Regions from separate parts of the Streptomyces sp. NPDC052301 genome, predicted to be linked through region 2. Evidence: riboswitches for the same ligand, from Rfam matches in the RefSeq annotation. Region 2 holds a riboswitch; each other region holds the start of a gene.
What was found. A riboswitch is a leader RNA that binds a small molecule or an ion and turns the genes downstream of it on or off. The one in region 2 is predicted to bind S-adenosylmethionine.
Positions count from the first base shown of each region.

Region 1 (6,216 bases), on a different contig from region 2:
GCGCCGGTCTTGTCGCCGAGGCCGACCCGGCCGAGCAGTTCGCGGGCCAGCTCCTGGGCCTCGGACTTGCCGAGCCTGCCAGTGGCGACCGGGGCGGCGGCCACGTTGTCCAGGACGGTCAGGTGCGGGAAGAGGTTGAAGTTCTGGAAGACGAACCCGATCCGCCCGCGCTGGGTGAGGATGGCCCGCTCGCTCAGCTCCTTGAGCCGCTCGCCCTGCCGCTTCACGCCGATCAGCTCGCCATTGATGCTGACGTAGCCGGTCTCGGGCTTCTCCAGGTGGTTGATGACCCGCAACAGGGTGGACTTTCCGGAGCCGGAGGGGCCGAGGATCACGGTGACCTCGCCGGGGCGGACGGTCAGGTCCACGCCGTCCAGCACCCGATGGGTGCCGTACCACTTGTGCACGTTGTGCACCTCGACGGTGGCGGCCTCGACGTCCGCCAGGGCCTCGATGGTGTCGGCGGTCATACGGCGGCCTCCCGGCGGATGCGCTCCCGCAGGCCGGTGAGCCCGATGCGGAGCTTCTGCAGCGGCGTCGGCGGCAGGCCGCGGGTGGCACCGCGGGCGTAGTACCGCTCGACATAGAACTGGACGACGGAGACGACGCTGGTCAGGATCAGGTACCAGACGGTGACGACCAGCAGCAGCGGCACGATGTCGCCGGGGTAGGTGGAACCCATGGTCTGCGCGGAGCCGAACAGGTCCAGCAGGGAGACGTAGAAGACCAGCGAGGTGCCCTTGATCAGGCCGATGAGCTGGTTGACGTAGTTCGGGATGATCGAGCGCAGCGCCTGCGGAAAGACGATCTTCCGGAACTGGTAGCCCTTCGGCAGGCCCAGCGCCGCCGACGCCTCGTGCTGACCCTGGTCGACGGACAGGATTCCGCCGCGAACGACCTCGGCCGCGTAGGCGGCCTCGTTGAGGCTGAGGCCGATCACGGCGACGACCATGTCGGTGGCGAGCTTCGACTCGTCGAAGGAGAAGAAGGCCGGGCCGAAGGGAATGCCGACGCTCAACGTCTTGTACAGGGCACTGAAGTTGTAGAGGAAGATCAGTACCACGATGAGCGGGATGGAGCGCAGCGCCCAGACGTAGGTCCAGCTGACCGCGCGCAGCACGGGGCTCTTCGACAGCCGGGCCAGGGCGAGCACGATGCCGCCGATCAGGCCGAGCACCGCGCTGTAGGCGGTGACTTCGAGGGTGATGAGCAGGCCGTCGAGGATGGTGGGGCGCAGGAACCAGTAGCCCCAGCGGTCCCACTGGTAGAAGGGGTTGGAGACCAGTCCGTGCACGAACTGGGCGACCAGGACGAGCACCACCGCGGTGGCGATCCAGCGTCCGGGGCGCCGCAGCGGCAGAACTCGCTGGGCAGTGAGGGCTTTCGATGGTTGGTCGGCGGTCGGCGCCTCGGGGAGGGTGACGGTGGCGCCAGGGGGTTCACTCATGGTGGGCTCCGGCTGGGTCGGACACCCCGGAAGCGTGGCGGCATGCGGGGGCGCACACGACGGCGAGGTAACAGGGGCGGGGAGGACAACGGCACACCGCAGGGGCGGTGTTCGTCAGGGATTGCGGGGGCTGCGGGGAGGTGTCAGCCCCGACAGCGGGCACAGCCCGGTGCGGTACACAGTGCGCTGTTCACGCGGAGCAGATCGACGGCGCGATCGGCGACGAGAGGGTTCGGGTACGGCTGTACGCAGCCCTGGGAGCGGCGCGTGGCCGTCCTGAGAGCTGCGTACATGGCGTCACCATCACTGTTCCGGCCCGTGTGGGCCTCGCGCTTACCGAAACGTCTTCGGTCCGGTCGTCACCTGGGGCACCCCACCGCGGAGCGAGGGTTGCCGGTCAGCAAGCCAGGGCTTGTCGCTGACACTCATGACCGTTCTGGGCCGTAGTTAAGACAATTGCCCGAACGAATGTCAACGCCGGTCCACCAGGTGGAACGGCTAACGGGCCGCGTGTGCTGCCCAGTCCAGGATCTGGACGGCCGCTCCGGCGGCCTCCAGGCCCTGGCAGCGGGCGTGGTGACGGCGTTCGATGCCGTCGAGGTCGAGGTGGCCGCCGAAGGCAGGGTGGGCGGCGAGCCGGCGGGCGTAGGCCCACAGGGTCGGGTGGTCGGCGATGCGTTGGACGGCGGAGGCGTCGAGGTGGTTGCGGTGGACGGTGTCGAGCTGGACCAGGGCGACCCACAACTCGACGTCGGCGGCGGTGATTTCGTCGCGGATCAGATACGTGCGTCCTTCGAGCCAGCGTTCCAGGGCCCCAAGCGTTTCGAGCAGCATGCCAAGTGCCGTGTCACGTTCCACCGGCGCGCCACCGGCCGATCCGGCGTGCTGCGCGGCCTGTTCGATGCCCTGAGCGCACATCCGCTCGACGGCCTCGATCTCCGACTCGGCGCCGCACGGGTAGAGCGAGGGGCGGTCGCCGCCAAACCGGCGGTCGAGGTCGCGCATGATGTCCGGGGCGTGGGTGCTGACGATCCGCCCGGACCAGTCGTCGCTGAGCACCGGCGCGACGGCCGGACCGGGGTACCGGTGGGCGCTGGCCTCGTACAACGGACGCAGGACGGAGTGGCCGCCCTCGGGGCAGTCGGGGACCGCGGGCAGGAAGGTGGCCGGACAGACGGTGTCGAGGCCGAGCAGGCTGTGGGTGACGGCGAGGCGCAGGCCGCCGGGACAGGCGGTCGACAGATGGAGGCGGTAGCGGCCCGGAACGGCGTAGTGGCCGCTGCGCGCGTCCCGGCCGATCCGGCCCCGGAAGGCGGGCGCGGGTCGGTCGGCGGCGTGGGCGGCCAGCGGTGTGACAGTCATGACTCTCCCCGGGAGCGGGCGCGGACGTACGCGCGGCGGAAGCGACGTCGGGTGCGGGAGCGGAGCTCTCCCGTACGCACCGGACGGCACGACGCCCGAGGGCGTCTCCGGTGCGGGATGGGCGCGGCTCAGCCCTGGGGGTTGATAGCGCTGCAGACACGCAGCAGATCGATGTGACGGCGGGAGGTCAGAAGAGGCGAACGGCTCACTCGGACGGTGACCGACTCCAAGCGCCTCATAATTTCCCTACCTACTCACTAGGATTCCCTCAGTGAGTGTCGATCCGACCGACATCGGCGTCAAGAGGGCCGTCCCGCATCGCGGACGCCCCGATGGACGGCGGCCCTCCTCGACACGGTCACCACACGTTTCCCACTGCAACCGTCGGGACGCGGCGACGGTGTCGAGTCGGCGTGGATGACGTGCCGACGAGCTGCGTGCTCACCGCAGAAGGCCCAGACGAAAGGGCCCGCAGGCTCTCGCCCCAGCCCGAAGAACGCACCATCCGGTATCTCCAGGTCGAGGCCGGCCACCGCGGTGAAGCCGTCCTCGTACGTCTTGCGCAGGCCCTCGACCCGCAGCGGGGGCGGACTCCCGCCGCTCCGGAAAGTGGAAGCGGCGGGAGTCGCGAGCGGGTCACCCGGGGGAAGCGATCCAGCCGTGGGAGGATCAGGCCCGGAAAGCGGGTCAGCCATGGAACTGGTTCGCGGGCACCGGGAGCCTGTAGTGCTCACGCAGGGTGGTGCCTTCGTACTCCTCACGGAACAACCCCTTGCCGCGCAGGATCGGCAGCACGTGCTCGACGAAGGCCGCCAGGCCCCACGGCAGCGCGGGGGCCATGATGTTGAACCCGTCTGCCGCACCGCCCTCGAACCAGGCGATGATCGTGTCCGCCACCTGCTCGGGTGTGCCGACGAACTCGAAGTGGCCGCGTCCGCCCCCGAGCCGGGAAATGATCTGCCGGACCGTGAGCTTCTCGCGCACCGCGAGATCGATGATCAGGTCGGAACGGCTCTGCGAGCCCTCCAGCTTCGGCCTCGCCAGGATGAATTCCGGCAGCGGTTGATCGAGTTCGAAGACCGACGCCTCGGTCTCGAACACCGCGGCCAGCTGACGCAGCCCGTACTCCGGCACGCGCAACTCGTCGAACTGCCGCGCAAGCGCCCGGGCCTCCTCCTCGGTCGAGCCGATGTACGGGACGATGCCCGGCAGGACGATGACACCGTCCGGGTCGCGCCCCGAGGCCCTGGTCCGTGCCTTGATGTCCGCGTAGAAGCCGGCCGCACGCTCGTACGTCGTGTGCGCGGTGAAGATCGCCTCGGCATGGCGGGCCGCGAAGTCCTTGCCGTCCTCCGAGGAGCCGGCCTGGACGAGCAGCGGGTAACCCTGCGGCGGGCGCTCGACGTTGAGCGGGCCGGCCACCTTGAAGTACGTGCCCTCATGGCCGAGCCGGTGCAGGCGTGCGGGGTCGGCGTAGCGTCCGGCGGCCTTGTCCGCGACGACGGCCTCGGACTCCCAGCTGTCCCACAGCGCCTTGGCGACCTTCAGGAACTCGTCGGCGCGGGCGTAGCGCTCGGCGTGGCCGGGGCGGTCGTCGAGGCCGAAGTTGGCCGCCTCGTCCGCCCCTGCCGAGGTGACGATGTTCCAGCCGGCGCGGCCGCCGCTGACGTGGTCGACGGACGCGAGCCGGCGGGCGAGGTTGTAGGGCTCGTTGTACGTCGAGGACACGGTCGCGATGAGGCCGATCCTGCTGGTCGCCTGGGACAGCGCGGTCAGCAGGGTCAGCGGCTCGAGCTGGCCGGGCGGGCGGAACTCGCCGGTGCCGATGAGGGCCGGGCCGTCCGCGAGGAACAGCGAGTCGAACTTGGCGCTCTCGGCGAGCTGTGCCAGTTCGATCCAGTGCCGTAGGTCGAAGTCGGCGCGGGGATTGCTGTGCGGGAGCCGCCACGCCGCCTCGTGGTGGCCCGCTTCCATGAGGAAGGCGTTGAGGTGGAGCCTCCTCCGTCCCGCGCTCATGAGGTGACCTTGAGCTTGGAGCTGTCGTAGCCGGCCGGGAGGAGGTTGTCGACGATCGACGGGACGTCGACCTTCTTGGAGATCTGACCGGCCTCCAGGAAGGCGTCGGCGAGCTTCTGCTCCAGTTCGATGTCCGACTGCTCCACCGGAGTCACCCGGTTCGAGTAGGCGGCCAGGGACGCCTTGGCGTCATCCAGCGGGATGCCCTGCTCCTTCGACAGCGCCTGCGCGTATTTGCCGGGGTTCTTGACCGCCCAGGCGAACTCTCGCGACAGCCTCTTCAGGACGTCCGTCAGAGCCGCACGCTTGGTCTTGTCCTTCAGTGACGTGTCGCTCGCGACGTAGTAACTGCTCGTCTGGTCGATCGGCGGGAGGCCCTTCACCAGGATCCGCGCGCCGTTCTTGACCGCGATCGCCGACTGCGGGTTCCAGATCGACCAAGCGTCCACCTTCCCGGTGTTGAACGCCGTCGCGCCGGCCGCCGGATCGAGGAAGACCAGCTTCACGTCCTTGGGGGTGAGACCGACGCTCTTCAGCGCGTTCAGGGCCAGACCGTGGGCCGAACTGCCCTGCGGGACAGCGATCTTCTTGCCCTTGAGGTCGGCGGCCGTCTTCAGCTGCGAGCCCTTCGGCACGATGATGTTCTCATTCGACTGGGTGGGCGTGAGCGAGCGGTTGACGGCCACGACCTTGAAGCCGTACTCCTTCGCGGCGCCGGTGATCGGCGGTACGTCGCCGACGCTGCCCAGGTCGATGTCGCCCGAGGCGGCGGCCTGCACCAGCGGCGGACCGTAGGTGAACCGGGCGAACTTCACCTTGTAAGGCGCGCTGTCGAACACGCCGGTGACCTTCGCCAGCTCCTGGCTGCCGTCACCGCCGTTGTCGCCGATGGTGAAGGTGTACTTGCTCCACTCGGGGTGCTTGGCATCACTCGCGTCGACGGCGTTGCTCAGCGGCGCGGCGGTGTCCGACGACGATCCTCCGCAGGCGACGAGGGTACTCGCCAGAGCGAGCGAGCCGACTGCGCCGATGAGTCTCGTGGTTCTCTTTCGCATGGGTGTCGTGCTTTCTGTGCTGGGTGAGGGTGTTCGGACAGTCAGTGCTGGCCGGCCAAGCCGAGGTCTTCCAGGAGCCGGGCGCGCAGTTCCTCGCGTGCGACGCTCGCCTCGCGGTCCGCGGCGGTGAGGTGCACCTCGTGCGAGGTACCGATGCGGCCGTTGCTCATGACGACGATGCGGTCCGCCAGGGCGATCGCCTCGTCGACGTCGTGGGTGACGAGCAGCATGGCCGCCTGATGCTTGGTCCGCAGCGCGCGTACGAGGTCGTGCATGCGCAGCCGGGTGATGGCGTCAAGGGCGGCGAACGGCTCGTCGAGCAGGACGAGTTCGGGC
Region 1 is NZ_JBIUBE010000002.1:188,931-195,146, forward strand. It holds gene ACIHEJ_RS04495 (amino acid ABC transporter ATP-binding protein) at 1-470, opposite strand, end outside; gene ACIHEJ_RS04500 (amino acid ABC transporter permease) at 467-1,447, opposite strand; SAM riboswitch class IV at 1,772-1,880, opposite strand; gene ACIHEJ_RS04505 (glutathione S-transferase C-terminal domain-containing protein) at 1,946-2,809, opposite strand; gene ACIHEJ_RS04510 (putative leader peptide) at 2,938-3,048, opposite strand; gene ACIHEJ_RS04515 (LLM class flavin-dependent oxidoreductase) at 3,497-4,825, opposite strand; gene ACIHEJ_RS04520 (aliphatic sulfonate ABC transporter substrate-binding protein) at 4,822-5,880, opposite strand; gene ACIHEJ_RS04525 (ABC transporter ATP-binding protein) at 5,922-6,216, opposite strand, start outside.
Region 1: linked by a shared signal. The riboswitch ahead of ACIHEJ_RS04500 (amino acid ABC transporter permease) and the one ahead of thrC (threonine synthase) in region 2 are both predicted to bind S-adenosylmethionine.

Region 2 (6,216 bases):
AGAGCCATCGGGTTGGCGCCGGCGGCGACGTTGCGCAGGCCTTCCTTGACCAGGGCCTGGGCGAGCACGGTCGCGGTGGTCGTACCGTCACCGGCGACGTCGTCCGTCTTCTTGGCGACTTCCTTGACCAGCTCGGCGCCGATCTTCTCGTACGGGTCCTCGAGCTCGATCTCCTTGGCGATGGAGACACCATCGTTGGTGATCGTGGGGGCGCCCCACTTCTTCTCGAGGACGACGTTGCGACCCTTGGGGCCGAGCGTCACCTTGACGGCGTCCGCGAGCTGGTTCATGCCGCGCTCGAGGCCGCGCCGCGCCTCCTCGTCGAACGCGATGATCTTGGCCATGTGAAGTGGTCCCTCCAGGACTGGGGGTGATTCCTTCGGACCGCGCCCGCGCCCGCGACGGACGGCTCGCCGGCCTGTGGTTCCTTGCCCCACGTGGCCTGCGGGCCTCACCGACCCGGTCCTTCTTTGTCACTCTCACCTTCAGAGTGCTAACGCAATGATTAGCACTCGGCATGGTCGAGTGCAAGCGCCTCCGCCCTCCCGGAGGGGCGCTCAGCCGCCCGCGAACACGCCCGGGCGCGGAGCGGCCCCGGGCACGGCGAAGGGCCCGCACCCTGTGCCGGTGCGGGCCCTTCGTCGACAAGAAACGTTCAGGCGCTGAGGCGAACCATGTCGGCCTGCGGGCCCTTCTGGCCCTGCGAGATCTCGAACTCCACCCGCTGGCCCTCTTCCAGGGTGCGGTAGCCGTCCATCTGAATGGCGCTGTAGTGGACGAAGACGTCCGCACCACCGTCGACCGCGATGAAGCCGTACCCCTTCTCCGCGTTGAACCACTTGACGGTGCCCTGAGCCATGCCTAACTCCCCTATTACTGGCCCTTGCACAGATCCACACTTCGCGGACCCGGGTCAGACCTCACCCCCCATCGACGGGGGCGTGCGCCGGAACGCGTCGACCGCGGCTGAATGTATCTGTCCAACTGCCGTCTGCAACAGGTCAATCGGACGAGAATTCTGGACGCGAGCGGTCCGGAATGTGGCGAAAATTCATGCACAGTCAGGGCAAGTCGGGCCCCATAAAAGCCACAAAAGCCGCATAGAACCCGCGCACTTTGGCTACTTCTTGTCGGGCCTGCGGCATGAATACAGGGCTCCCGACCGGTCCGACCGGGAGCGCGTTCCCCAACTCTACCGCGCTCAATCACACTGAATTGCCCCCTCCGCTTCTCTCACGGAGGGGGCAATTCAATGCACCATCGGTAACCGAAGTTACCCAAGGTAATGATCAGCCGCCGGCGACCGCCGGAATGATCGAGACGCCGGCACCGTCCGGAGTGGCGGTCTGCAGGCCCTGCTCGAAGCGGACGTCGTCGTCGTTGACGTACACGTTGACGAAACGGCGCAGCTTGCCCTGGTCGTCCAGCACCCGGGCCGCGATGCCCGTGTGGTTCTTCTCCAGGTCCTCGATGACCTCGGCGAGGGTCGTGCCCTGGGCGGCGACCTCGGCCTGACCACCGGTGTAGGTGCGCAGGATGGTGGGGATGCGGACGGTCACGCTCATGCGAGGCCAGCCTCTCGGAAGGAGTCCAGGGTCGGGCGGATGGTGGCGGTCAGGCCGGTGCCGGCCACCGCGTCGAGGGTCTTCAGGCCGTCGCCGGTGTTGAGGACGACCGTGGTCTTCGCCGGGTCCAGCACGCCGTCCTTGAGCAGCTTGCGGGTGACACCGACGGTCACCCCGCCCGCCGTCTCGGCGAAGATGCCCTCGGTGCGGGCCAGGAGCTTGATGGCGTCGACGACTTCCTCGTCCGTGACGTCCTCCACGGCACCGCCGGTGCGGCGCGCGATGTCCAGGACGTAGGGACCGTCGGCCGGGTTGCCGATGGCGAGGGACTTGGCGATGGTGTTCGGCTTCTGGGGGCGTACGACGTCGTGGCCGGCCTTGTAGGCGGTCGACACCGGCGAGCAGCCCTCGGCCTGGGCGCCGAAGATCTTGTACGGCTTGTCCTCGACCAGACCCAGCTCGATCAGCTCCTGCAGACCCTTGTCGATCTTCGTGAGCTGGGAGCCGGAGGCGATCGGGACGACGATCTGGTCGGGCAGCCGCCAGCCGAGCTGCTCGCAGATCTCGTACGCCAGGGTCTTGGAGCCCTCCGCGTAGTACGGCCGCAGGTTGACGTTGACGAAGCCCCAGCCCTCGCCGGCCGGGTCGCCGATCAGCTCGGAGCAGAAGCGGTTCACGTCGTCGTAGTTGCCCTCGATGCCGACGAGTTCACCGCCGTACACCGCGGCCATGACGACCTTGCCCTGCTCCAGGTCGTGCGGGATGAACACGCAGGAGCGGAAGCCGGCCCGGGCGGCGGCGGCGCCGACGGCACCGGCCAGGTTGCCCGTGGAGGAGCAGGAGAGCGTGGTGAAGCCGAAGGCGCGGGCGGCCTCGAGGGCCTGCGCGACGACGCGGTCCTTGAAGGAGTGCGTCGGGTTGCCGGAGTCGTCCTTCACGTACAGCCCGCCGGTGACACCCAGCTCGGCGGCGAGGTTGTCGGCCTTGACGAGCTTGGTCCAGCCCGGGTTGATGTTGGGCTTGTCGGCCACGTCGGCGGGGACGGGCAGCAGCGGCGCGTACCGCCAGATGTTCGCGGGGCCCGCCTCGATGCGCCGGCGCAGTTCCTCGGTGTCGTACGCGGAGAAGTCGTAGGCGATCTCCAGCGGGCCGAAACACTCCTCGCAGGCGAACACGGGGCCGAGGGGTACCCGGTGACCGCACTCACGACAGCTCAGGGCGGCGGCGGGACCGAGATCGACGGTGGAACCGGAGGTGCTTGCAACTGTCTGCACAGCCATGGAGGCGAGGCCCTTTCTCCTCATCTTCCTCACGACGCACTTCGCCGTGAGACGGATTTGGCACCTTCCCTAGCCGGGAGCCTCGCGGAGCGATCGCGCCTGATCGGGCCGATCTACGAGTACCGACTGGAGGGTTGCCGGGGCTTCATCGGGCCGTTTCCCTCTGCCCCTCTGGATGAGCTGTATGCGGTTGTGAACGCCTCTCGACCCCCGACATGCGATGGTCACCGGCGTTGTTCAAGACTGTAACCGAAGGCCAGGACAGTTGAGATAGTCGTCCGAACCGCGAGATGGATCACACGGTCACGCCCTGTGATCACGAACAGTGAGGAGCCGCAGACCGTGCTGGAAGAAGTCGAGCGCTGGCTGGCCACCCGCTCCTGGTCCGTGACCGACCGCCCTCTCCACCACCTGGTGTCCGCCAAGCAGCGCAGCGGCCAGACGATCAGCGTCGTGCTGCCGGCCCTCGACGAGGAGGAGACGGTCGGCGACATCGTCACGGTCATCCGCCACGAACTCGTGGAACGGACTCCGCTCGTCGACGAGATCGTCGTCGTCGACTCCGGCTCCACCGACCGCACCTCCGAGGTGGCCGCCGCCGCGGGCGCGCGGGTCGTTCACCGGGACGAGATCCTGCCGCGCGTTCCCGCCGTCCCCGGCAAGGGTGAAGTCCTGTGGCGCTCGCTGCTCGTGACCGGCGGGGACATCCTCTGCTTCATCGACGCCGACCTGAAGGAGTTCTCCGCCGACTTCGTCTCCGGGATCGTCGGCCCCCTGCTCACCGAACCGGACGTGCAGCTGGTCAAGGCGATGTACGACCGTCCGCTGGGCGGGGCGGCCGGGCAGGGGGGCCGGGTCACCGAGCTGATGGCCCGCCCGCTGCTGAACATGCACTGGCCGCAGCTGGCCGGTTTCGTGCAGCCGCTGGGCGGTGAGTACGCGGCCCGCCGCTCCCTGCTGGAGCAGCTGCCGTTCCCCGTCGGGTACGGGGTGGAGCTCGGCATGCTGGTGGACGCGCTGCACCTGGTGGGACTGGAGGCGCTGGCCCAGGTCGACGTCGGGGTCCGCAAGCACCGGCACCAGGACGGCCAGGCGCTGGGCCGGATGGCCGCCGCGATCTACCGCACGGCCCAGCTGCGGCTGGCCCGGGGCCATCTGGTCCGGCCGTCGCTGACCCAGTTCGAGCGGGGCGCGGACGGCTTCGAGCCGCGCACCTACTCGGTGGACACCGAGGAGCGGCCGCCGATGGTGGAGATCGCGGAGTACGCCGAGCGCAAGGTGGCGTGAACCGGCCGTCTCCGGTCGTATACGTCCGCGTGCCGGGCGTAGCCGTACGTTTGAGCGTTTCCGGGCCGGGCTAGGTTGAGGACCATGGCTTCCAGGCACGGTGCTGAGGTGCTGGTCGCGTCCAACCGCGGCCCGGTTACGTACACGGTGGACGAGAGCGGCTCGCTGCGCTCCAGGCGGGGTGGCGGCGGGCTGGTCTCGGGACTGTCGGCCATCGGCTCCGACGCGGACTCGGTGTGGGTGTGCGCGGCGCTCGGCGACGGCGACCGCGAGGCGGTGCGGCGCGCGGACGGCGGGCTGCTGCCGGCCGGGGACAGCGGCGGGCAGCGGGTGCGGATGCTGGACATCGACGCCGCCGTCCACGCGGACGCCTACAACGGCATCGCCAACTCGGTGCTGTGGTTCGTCCACCACATGCTCTACCAGACCCCGCTGGAGCCGGTGTTCGACGCGGAGTTCCGGCGCCAGTGGGCGTCGTACGAGGCCTACAACCGGGCGTTCGCCGAGGCGCTGTCCGAGGAGGCGGCCGAGGGCGCGGCGGTGCTGGTGCAGGACTACCACCTGTGCCTGGTGCCCGGAATGCTCCGGGAGCTCCGCCCCGACCTGCGCATCGGCCACTTCTCGCACACGCCGTGGGCGCCCGCGGAGTACTTCGGGCTGCTGCCGGAGGACATCCGCGAGCAGCTGCTGGCGGGCATGCTCGGCGCGGACCGGGTGGCGTTCCTGACCTGGCGGTGGGCGACGGCCTTCATGAAGTGCGCGGAGGGCCTGGACCCCGAGGACTACCGCGTGGCCTGGCCGTCGGGGGCGCCCCGGCACGTCGAGCACCTGCGCGGGAGCCGGCGTACGGAGGTCGGCGTGCACTCCCTCGGCGCCGACGGCGACTTCCTGCGGGCCCGGTCGCACGAGCCGGACGTCGAGGAGCGGATGGCGGCGCTGCGGGCGGAGATCGGCGAGGGGCGCAAGAGCATCGTCCGGGTCGACCGCACCGAGCTGTCGAAGAACATCGTGCGCGGCCTGCTGGCGTACCGGCAGTTGCTGGACGAGCATCCCGAGTGGCGCGAGCGGGTGGTGCACATCGCGTTCGCGTATCCGTCGCGGCAGGACCTCGCCGTCTACCGGGAGTACACGGCGGCGGTGCAGCGCGTGGCCGAGGAGATCAACTCGTCCTACGGCACGCCCGGGTGGACCCCGGTCGTGCTGCACGTCAAGGACGACTTCGCACGTTCCCTGGCCGCCTACCGGCTCGCCGACGTAGCCCTGGTCAATCCCATCCGGGACGGCATGAACCTGGTCGCCAAGGAGATCCCGGTCGTCTCCGACCAGGGCTGTGCGCTGGTGCTGTCCCGGGAGGCCGGGGCGTACGAGGAACTGGGCGCCGACGCGCTGGCGGTGAACCCGTACGACGTGCTGGAGACCGCGCGGGCCCTGCACGAGGCGCTGTCCCTGCGGCCGGAGGAGCGGGCGGAGCGGTCGAAGCGGCTGGGTGCCGCGGCCACCGCGCTGCCGCCCGCCCAGTGGTTCCTGGATCAGCTGCGGGCGCTCAGGGAGGTTCAGTCCAGCTGAGCCGCCAGGGTCCGCAGCAGTCGTACGACCCCTGCCGGGCCGTCGACCACCACGTCCGCGCGCTCGGCCAGTTCCGTGACCTCCGTGCTGCCGCTGCAGACCAGGAGGCCGGGGACGCCCTCGGAGCGGAGTTTGTCGACGGCGGCGAAGGCGGGGAGGTCGCCGAGGTCGTCGCCGGCGTAGAGGACCGACTCGGCGCCGGTGTCGCGGACGTACTCGCTGAGCGCGACGCCCTTGTCCATGCCCGGCGGGCGCAGCTCCAGGACCATACGGCCGGGTTCGACGATCAGGCCGTGGCGGCCGGCGAGGTCGGTGAGGGGCTGCCGCAGGGCCTCGAAGGCGGCCTGGGGGTCGTCGGCGCGGCGGGTGTGGACCGCGACCGCCCGGCCCTTCTCCTCGATCCAGGTGCCGTGCCAGGCGCCGACGCGGTCGAGCAGGCCGGGTAGCTCCGCGCGGACGGCCGCGACGCCGGGGTGCGGGGCCGGGGCGGTGACGGTGCCGGTGACCGCGTCCCAGTG
Region 2 is NZ_JBIUBE010000006.1:442,375-448,590, forward strand. It holds gene groL (chaperonin GroEL) at 1-344, opposite strand, end outside; gene ACIHEJ_RS19720 (cold-shock protein) at 656-859, opposite strand; gene ACIHEJ_RS19725 (MoaD/ThiS family protein) at 1,290-1,565, opposite strand; gene thrC (threonine synthase) at 1,562-2,845, opposite strand; SAM riboswitch class I at 2,863-3,027, opposite strand; gene ACIHEJ_RS19735 (glucosyl-3-phosphoglycerate synthase) at 3,188-4,132, shown strand; gene ACIHEJ_RS19740 (trehalose-6-phosphate synthase) at 4,217-5,698, shown strand; gene otsB (trehalose-phosphatase) at 5,686-6,216, opposite strand, start outside.

Region 3 (6,216 bases), on a different contig from region 2:
CACACCCGGTCCGCGGCCCGGGCGTACACGGTCCCGTCGGCCACCACCGTCCGGGGCGCCACCCCTCCGCCCGCGACGGAGCAGTGCCAGGCCTCGGAGCCGTCGGCCGCCCGTAGGGCGTAGACGGAGTCCTGCTCGGTGCCGACGGCCAGCGAGCGCCCGGCCGCGGTCAGGGCGCCGCGGTTCGCCTCCGTGCGCCACAGCCGCCGGCCGTCCCCGGCGCGGAAGCCCTGGCGCAGGGTCGCGGAGTCGGTGAACAGGGTGGTGCCCGCCAGGGCGGTGACCGTCGCGTCGGCGCCGCCGGACACCGACCACCTGCGGCTGCCGTCCCGTGCGTCGAACGCCAGGAGCATCTCGCCGTAGCTGCCCGTGTAGATCACGCCGTCCGCGACGACGGGGACGCCGGTAGGGCCGCCCGGGGTCCTCACGGTCCACGGGGTGCTGCCGTCGGCGGCGTAGCGCCGCAGCCCGCCCGCGTCCGTGCCGCCGACGGAGACGAGCACGTCGTCACCGAGCAGGACCGGGACCGCGTACGCCTGCTCGCCGAGCTCGTGCGTCCACTGCGGGCTGCCCGACAGGTTCACGGCGGTCAGCCGGCGGACGTCGTCGGCGTGGAAGCCGACCACGCAGTACACACCGTGCCGGGTCGCCACGGGCGTGTCGACGTCGTCGCCGAGCCGGACCTTCCAGCGCCGGGAGCCGTCGCGGGAGACGGCGTGCAGCACGCCGCCCGAGGTCCCGACGTAGACGACGGAGCCGTCCGGGGACAGCGCGCAGCAAGGTCCGTCCAGGCCGCCGATGCCACCGACGTCGTACTGCCAGCGCAGCACGGCGGAGCGGCTGGTGCCCTCGACGCCGTCCATGCGCCCCTGCCGTTCCTGCACGGGCGAGCTGCCGCTGCTCTCCGCCGTGGTCATGCGCCGCCAGAGCCAGTCACCGGCTCCCGCCCCGGCCACGACCACGGCCCCGCTGCCCAGGACCTTCAGCAGCCGGCGCCGGCCGGGGGCTATGGGGCCGAGGGGACGGGAGAGCTGGGAGAGGGCGGTGGTGTGCGTGGCGGGTACGGCGGGCGGACGTTCGGCGGTCCGTGGCTCCGTGGCCGGGGCGAGGTACTCGACGCCGCTGGGGCGGGGGTCGGGGGCCGGCTGCGGTCGCGCCGCGGGGCCGTACCAGCCGGGGTGCACGGCGACGCGCAGGGTCTGCCGGGTGAAGCCGGCGCCCGCCACCACGTCCGCCGGCAGCGGGCGCTTCAGCGGATCCTCGTGCAGGCAGGCCGCCACCAGCGGGCGTGTCCCCTCCGGTACGCCGGACAGGTCGAAGTCACGGGTCAGGATGCGCAGCAGGATCACCGAGTCCTGGCCCTCGCCGAAGGGCTCCCGGCCGGCCGCCGCATAGGCGAGGACCGCGCCGAGGGAGAAGACATCGCTGGGCGGGCCGACCTGGCCGCCGTTACGGATCTGCTCCGGGGAGACGTAGCCGACCGAGCCGACGACGGCTCCGGTGCGGGTCAGCGAGGTCGCCTCCAGGGCCCGTACGATCCCGAAGTCGATGACGCGGGGCCCGTCCGGGCCGAGCAGGATGTTGGACGGCTTCAGGTCGCGGTGGACCAGGCCGCCCGCGTGGATGGCGGCGAGCGCCTCACCGAGCGCGGCGGCGAGCACGCGGACCGCCTGCTCGGGCAGCGCGCCGTGGTCGAGGACGGCGTCGCGCAGATTCGGCCCGGGCACGAACTCCGTTGCCATCCAAGGCCGTTCGGCCTCCGTGTCGGCGTCCACGACCCGGGCCGCGAAGGTGCCGGCGCCCCCGACGGTCTGTGCGGCGCGCACCTCGTGCCGGAACCGGGCGCGGAAGGTGCGGTCCTCGGCGTGCTCGGTCCGTACGACCTTCACCGCGAGCCGGAGTCCGGTGCGCGACTCGGCGAGGTAGACCTCGCCCATGCCGCCGGCGCCGAGTCTGCCGAGGACTTCGTACGGGCCGACGCGTCGTGGGTCGGTTGCGCGCAGCGCGTGCACGTGGTGCTCCCCCTGGATCAACTGCTGCCCGGGCCTGTCAGACAGGCCCTGGGGGAGTGTATGCGGCACCGTCCGCCGTGCTTCGCCCAGCCGTCACACGGCCGGGACGCAGCGGCCGTCCTCCGTGCGGTACGTCCACTTCGCGCCCTGGGTCACCAGTTCCCGCACGGCGGTCACGAAGCGCTCGACGTGCTCGTCGGGGGTGCCCGCGCCGAAGCTGACCCGGATGGCGTTCAGGGACTTCTCGCCGGGGGCCGCCTCGGGGGCACCGCACTCGCCCTGGGTCTGCGGGTCGGTGCCGAGCAGGGTGCGGACCAGGGGGTGGGCGCAGAAGAGGCCGTCGCGGACACCGATGCCGTACTCGGCGGAGAGGGCGGCGGCGAAGTGGGAGCTGTTCCAGCCCTCGACGACGAAGGAGATGACGCCGACGCGCGGGGCGTCGTCGCCGAAGAGGGAGAGGATCCGGACCTGCGGGACCTCGGCCAGGCCCTCGCGGACCCTGGTGATCAGGTGCTGCTCACGGGCGACCAGTGTGTCCCAGCCGGCGTCGGTGAGGGCCTTGCAGGCCGAGGCGATGGAGTAGGCGCCGATCACGTTCGGGGAGCCGGCCTCGTGGCGGGCCGCACTCTCGTGCCACTCCACGTCCACTCCCCCGTCGGTGCGCCGGGTGACCTTGCGGCTGGCGCCGCCACCCGCGAGGTACGGCTCGGCCGCGCGCAGCCAGTCGGCGCGGCCGGCCAGCACCCCCGAGCCGAAGGGGGCGTACAGCTTGTGGCCGGAGAAGGCGACCCAGTCGACGTCCAGGTCACCGATGTCCACCGGGTGGTGGGGCGCCAGCTGGGCGGCGTCCAGGACGATCCGGGCGCCGTGGGCGTGGGCGGCGGCGGCCAGTTCGCGCACCGGCCACAGCTCACCGGTGACATTGGAGGCGCCGGTGACGCACACCAGGGCCGGGCGCTGGGCCCCTTCGATGGACACAGGGCGGTCGGCGAGGGCCCGCTCCAGGGTCTTCACGGCCTGCTGCGGGGTGCGCGGGGCGTCGAGGCAGGTCACGTGGGCGTCCTGCCAGGGCAGCAGGGACGCGTGGTGCTCGGTCTCGAAGACGAAGACCTGGCAGTCGGCGGGCAGGACGCGGGCCAGGAGGTTGAGGGAGTCGGTGGTGGACCGGGTGAAGATCACCTGGTCGTCGGCGCGGCAGCCGAGGAAGTCGGCGACCGTCCCGCGGGCGTTCTCGAACAGGTCGGTGGAGAGCTGGGAGAGGTAGCCGGCGCCGCGGTGCACGCTGCCGTAGTACGGCGCGTAGGCGGCGACGTCGTCCCAGACGCGCTGCAGGGCGGGGGCGCTGGCCGCGTAGTCGAGCGCGGCGTAGGTGACCTCGCCGCCGGTGACGAGCGGGACGGTGACGTCCCGGCCCAGGACGGCCAGCGGGGCACAGACGGACTGATCGGCGGCAGCGGTGAAGACGGACATGGGTGAACTCCCGTGGGCAAGGTGACACCACCGCGCGAGCGGACGTGGCTCGAGCGCGGTGAAGTGAAGGAAAAGGGGATGCGGAGGCGGGGCTCTGCGGCCCTATCGCATTCGCTTGCTCACGGAAGGCTCCCTCGAACGACCAGGACCCCTGGTCCCGCGCTCTCAGAAGCGCGCGAGGGGTCCGCGCTTGCCGTAGACCTCGCTGCCTACGACCTGGTCTTCACCCGGGGCACCCCGCCACGGACGGAGGGTTGCCGGACAGTCGGCCGGGGCCTCATGACTGTCACTCATGACCTGGGCAGGAACCTACGCGAACCGATCAGCGGCCCGCAACCCGTGTCCGGATCGCGGGACACCGCCCGGCGTCGCCGTCACCGGACGACGTGGTGCCGGCGTGACCGCCGCGACCAGCGCACACCGAACAGCACCAGATCGGCGACGAGGACCACCGCGCCGACGAACAACAGGAAGGACAGCCCGTGCGCCGCCACGCCGATGAGCCCCAGAATGATCGCCACGATGATCAGGAGCAGGAAGAGCACCATGGTCACCACATCCTCCGACCGGGCCGGTCAGCCGCGCGCCAGACGGCGCCCCTGGTCGGCGCCGGCCTGGTAGGGCCTGTCGTAGTGTTCGAAGATCTCGTGTTCCCGCTCGACCGGCAGGACGTCGTCCACGCCGATGGACGGCGCCTTCCGCACCTGCCCGCGCGGATGGGCCACCTGCACGTAGCCGGGCCCGAGGGTCGCCTCGTCGAGGGGGACGAAGACGAGCCGGTGCCGGGTCGGCATCCCGGTACGGACGGTCACCATGGCGGGTGTGTCGGTGGTGGTGTCCACGTAGACCGCCTCCAGGGCTCCGATCTTGCGGCCCCTGGGGTCGATCACGTCGTGGTTGCGCCACTCGCGGACATCGGCTGAGTGGATCATGCCTCGCTCCTCGCGGTCCGTCCTCCCGGACGCCGCGCGCCGAACCGGAGCGGCCGCGGGAGAGCCACCACGTCTTCACTCTACTCCCGCACCCCCTGCGGCCGACGGCCCCGAACGCGTCCGCGGCCTGAGCCGCGGACGCCGCCCGGTGTCACGCGTTGCTGACGGCCACCCAGCGCTCCAGCACCCGCTTCGCCGCGCCCGAGTCGATGGACTCCGCGGCCTTCGCCATGCCGGCGCGGAGCTGGTCGGCGAGCGGGGCGTCCGTCGGGTCCAGGGCGACCAGGGCCGCCGCGGAGTTGAGCAGGACGGCGTCGCGCACGGGGCCCTGCTCGCCGTCCAGCAGGCGGCGGGCGACCTCCGCGTTGTGGGCCGGCTCGCCACCGCGCAGCGCCTCCACCGGGACCAGGTCGAGCCCGGCGTCCCGGGGGTCGAAGGACTCCTCGGAGACCTTGCCGTCCCGGACCACCCAGACCCGGGAGGTGGACGTCGTCGTCAGCTCGTCCAGGCCGTCGTCGCCCCGGAAGACCAGCGAGGAGTTGCCCCGCTCGGCCAGCACCCCCGCGACGATCGGTGCCTCGCGCGCCACGGCCACACCGACCGCCTGCGCCCGCACCTTCGCCGGGTTGGTCAGCGGGCCGAGCAGGTTGAACACCGTCCGGATGCCCAGCTGGCCGCGTGCGGCGCCGACATGACGCAGCGCCGGATGGAACTTCACGGCGAAGCAGAAGGTGATGCCGGCCTCCTCCGCGACCTCCGCCACCCGGCGGGGCGTCAGGTCGAGGTTGACGCCCAGTCTCTGCAGGACGTCGGACGAGCCGGACGCCGAGGACGCGGCCCGGTTGCCGTGCTTGACGACCTTCGCGCCCGTGCCGGCGACGACGAGCGAGGACATGGTGGAGATGTTCACCGTCTTCGCCCCGTCGCCGCCCGTGCCGACGATGTCGACGGTGCGGCCGGGCACCTCGATCACGTTCGCGTGCTCGTACATCGTGCGGACCAGACCGGTGATCTCCTCCACCGTCTGGCCCTTGGCCCGCAGCGCCACCGCGAACCCGGCGATCTGCGCGTCGGTCGCCTCGCCGCGCATGATCCGGTCCATCGCCCATGCGGTGTCGTCGGCGGACAGGTCGTGCCCGTCCAGCAGGCCGTTCAGCAGGGCGGGCCAGGAGCGGCCCGCCGCGGTGTCGCCTCCAGCGGGGGTCACAGCGCTCATCAGCCGCTCCTGGGTGTCGTACCAAATCAGTGGTTGATCCCACCCTATCGATCCCCGGAGACGGCGAAGGGCCCCGTCCGCAACCCGGACGGGGCCCTTCAGCGTGGCGTGGCGACGCGGGGATCAGTGGTGGCCGTGGCCGCTCGTGATCTCCTTGTACTCATCGACGGTCGGCTTCGGGATCTGGTTGTCCTCGCCGTAGTAGGCGTTGGACAGCTTCGCCCGCAGCTTCTCCGAGGACGGGATCTTGCGCTCGACCCCGTTCTCGTCGACCGCCGGTCCGATCTGGGCCGGCTCGTACTGGTGGTGGGCCGTGAGGGTGTGCAGCTGCTCCTGGCTGAGCGGCTCGTGCACCTCGATGAACTCACCGTGCGGCAGCCGCTTGATGATGCCGGTCTCGCGACCGTGCAGCACCTTGTCGCGGTCACGCCGCTGCAGACCCAGGCAGATCCGCTTGGTGACGATGAACAGGACGACCGGGCCTACGAAGACGAAGATCCGGACGAACCAGGTGACCGCGTTGATCGACAGGTGGAAGTGCGTGGCCCACAGGTCGTTGCCGCCACCGATCAGCAGGGTCAGGTAG
Region 3 is NZ_JBIUBE010000004.1:324,698-330,913, reverse strand. It holds gene ACIHEJ_RS12475 (PQQ-binding-like beta-propeller repeat protein) at 1-2,012, opposite strand, end outside; gene ACIHEJ_RS12470 (aminotransferase class V-fold PLP-dependent enzyme) at 2,106-3,482, opposite strand; SAM riboswitch class IV at 3,664-3,780, opposite strand; gene ACIHEJ_RS12465 (hypothetical protein) at 3,857-4,036, opposite strand; gene ACIHEJ_RS12460 (PRC-barrel domain-containing protein) at 4,058-4,414, opposite strand; gene trpD (anthranilate phosphoribosyltransferase) at 4,566-5,630, opposite strand; gene ACIHEJ_RS12450 (cytochrome bc complex cytochrome b subunit) at 5,754-6,216, opposite strand, start outside.
Region 3: linked by a shared signal. The riboswitch ahead of ACIHEJ_RS12470 (aminotransferase class V-fold PLP-dependent enzyme) and the one ahead of thrC (threonine synthase) in region 2 are both predicted to bind S-adenosylmethionine.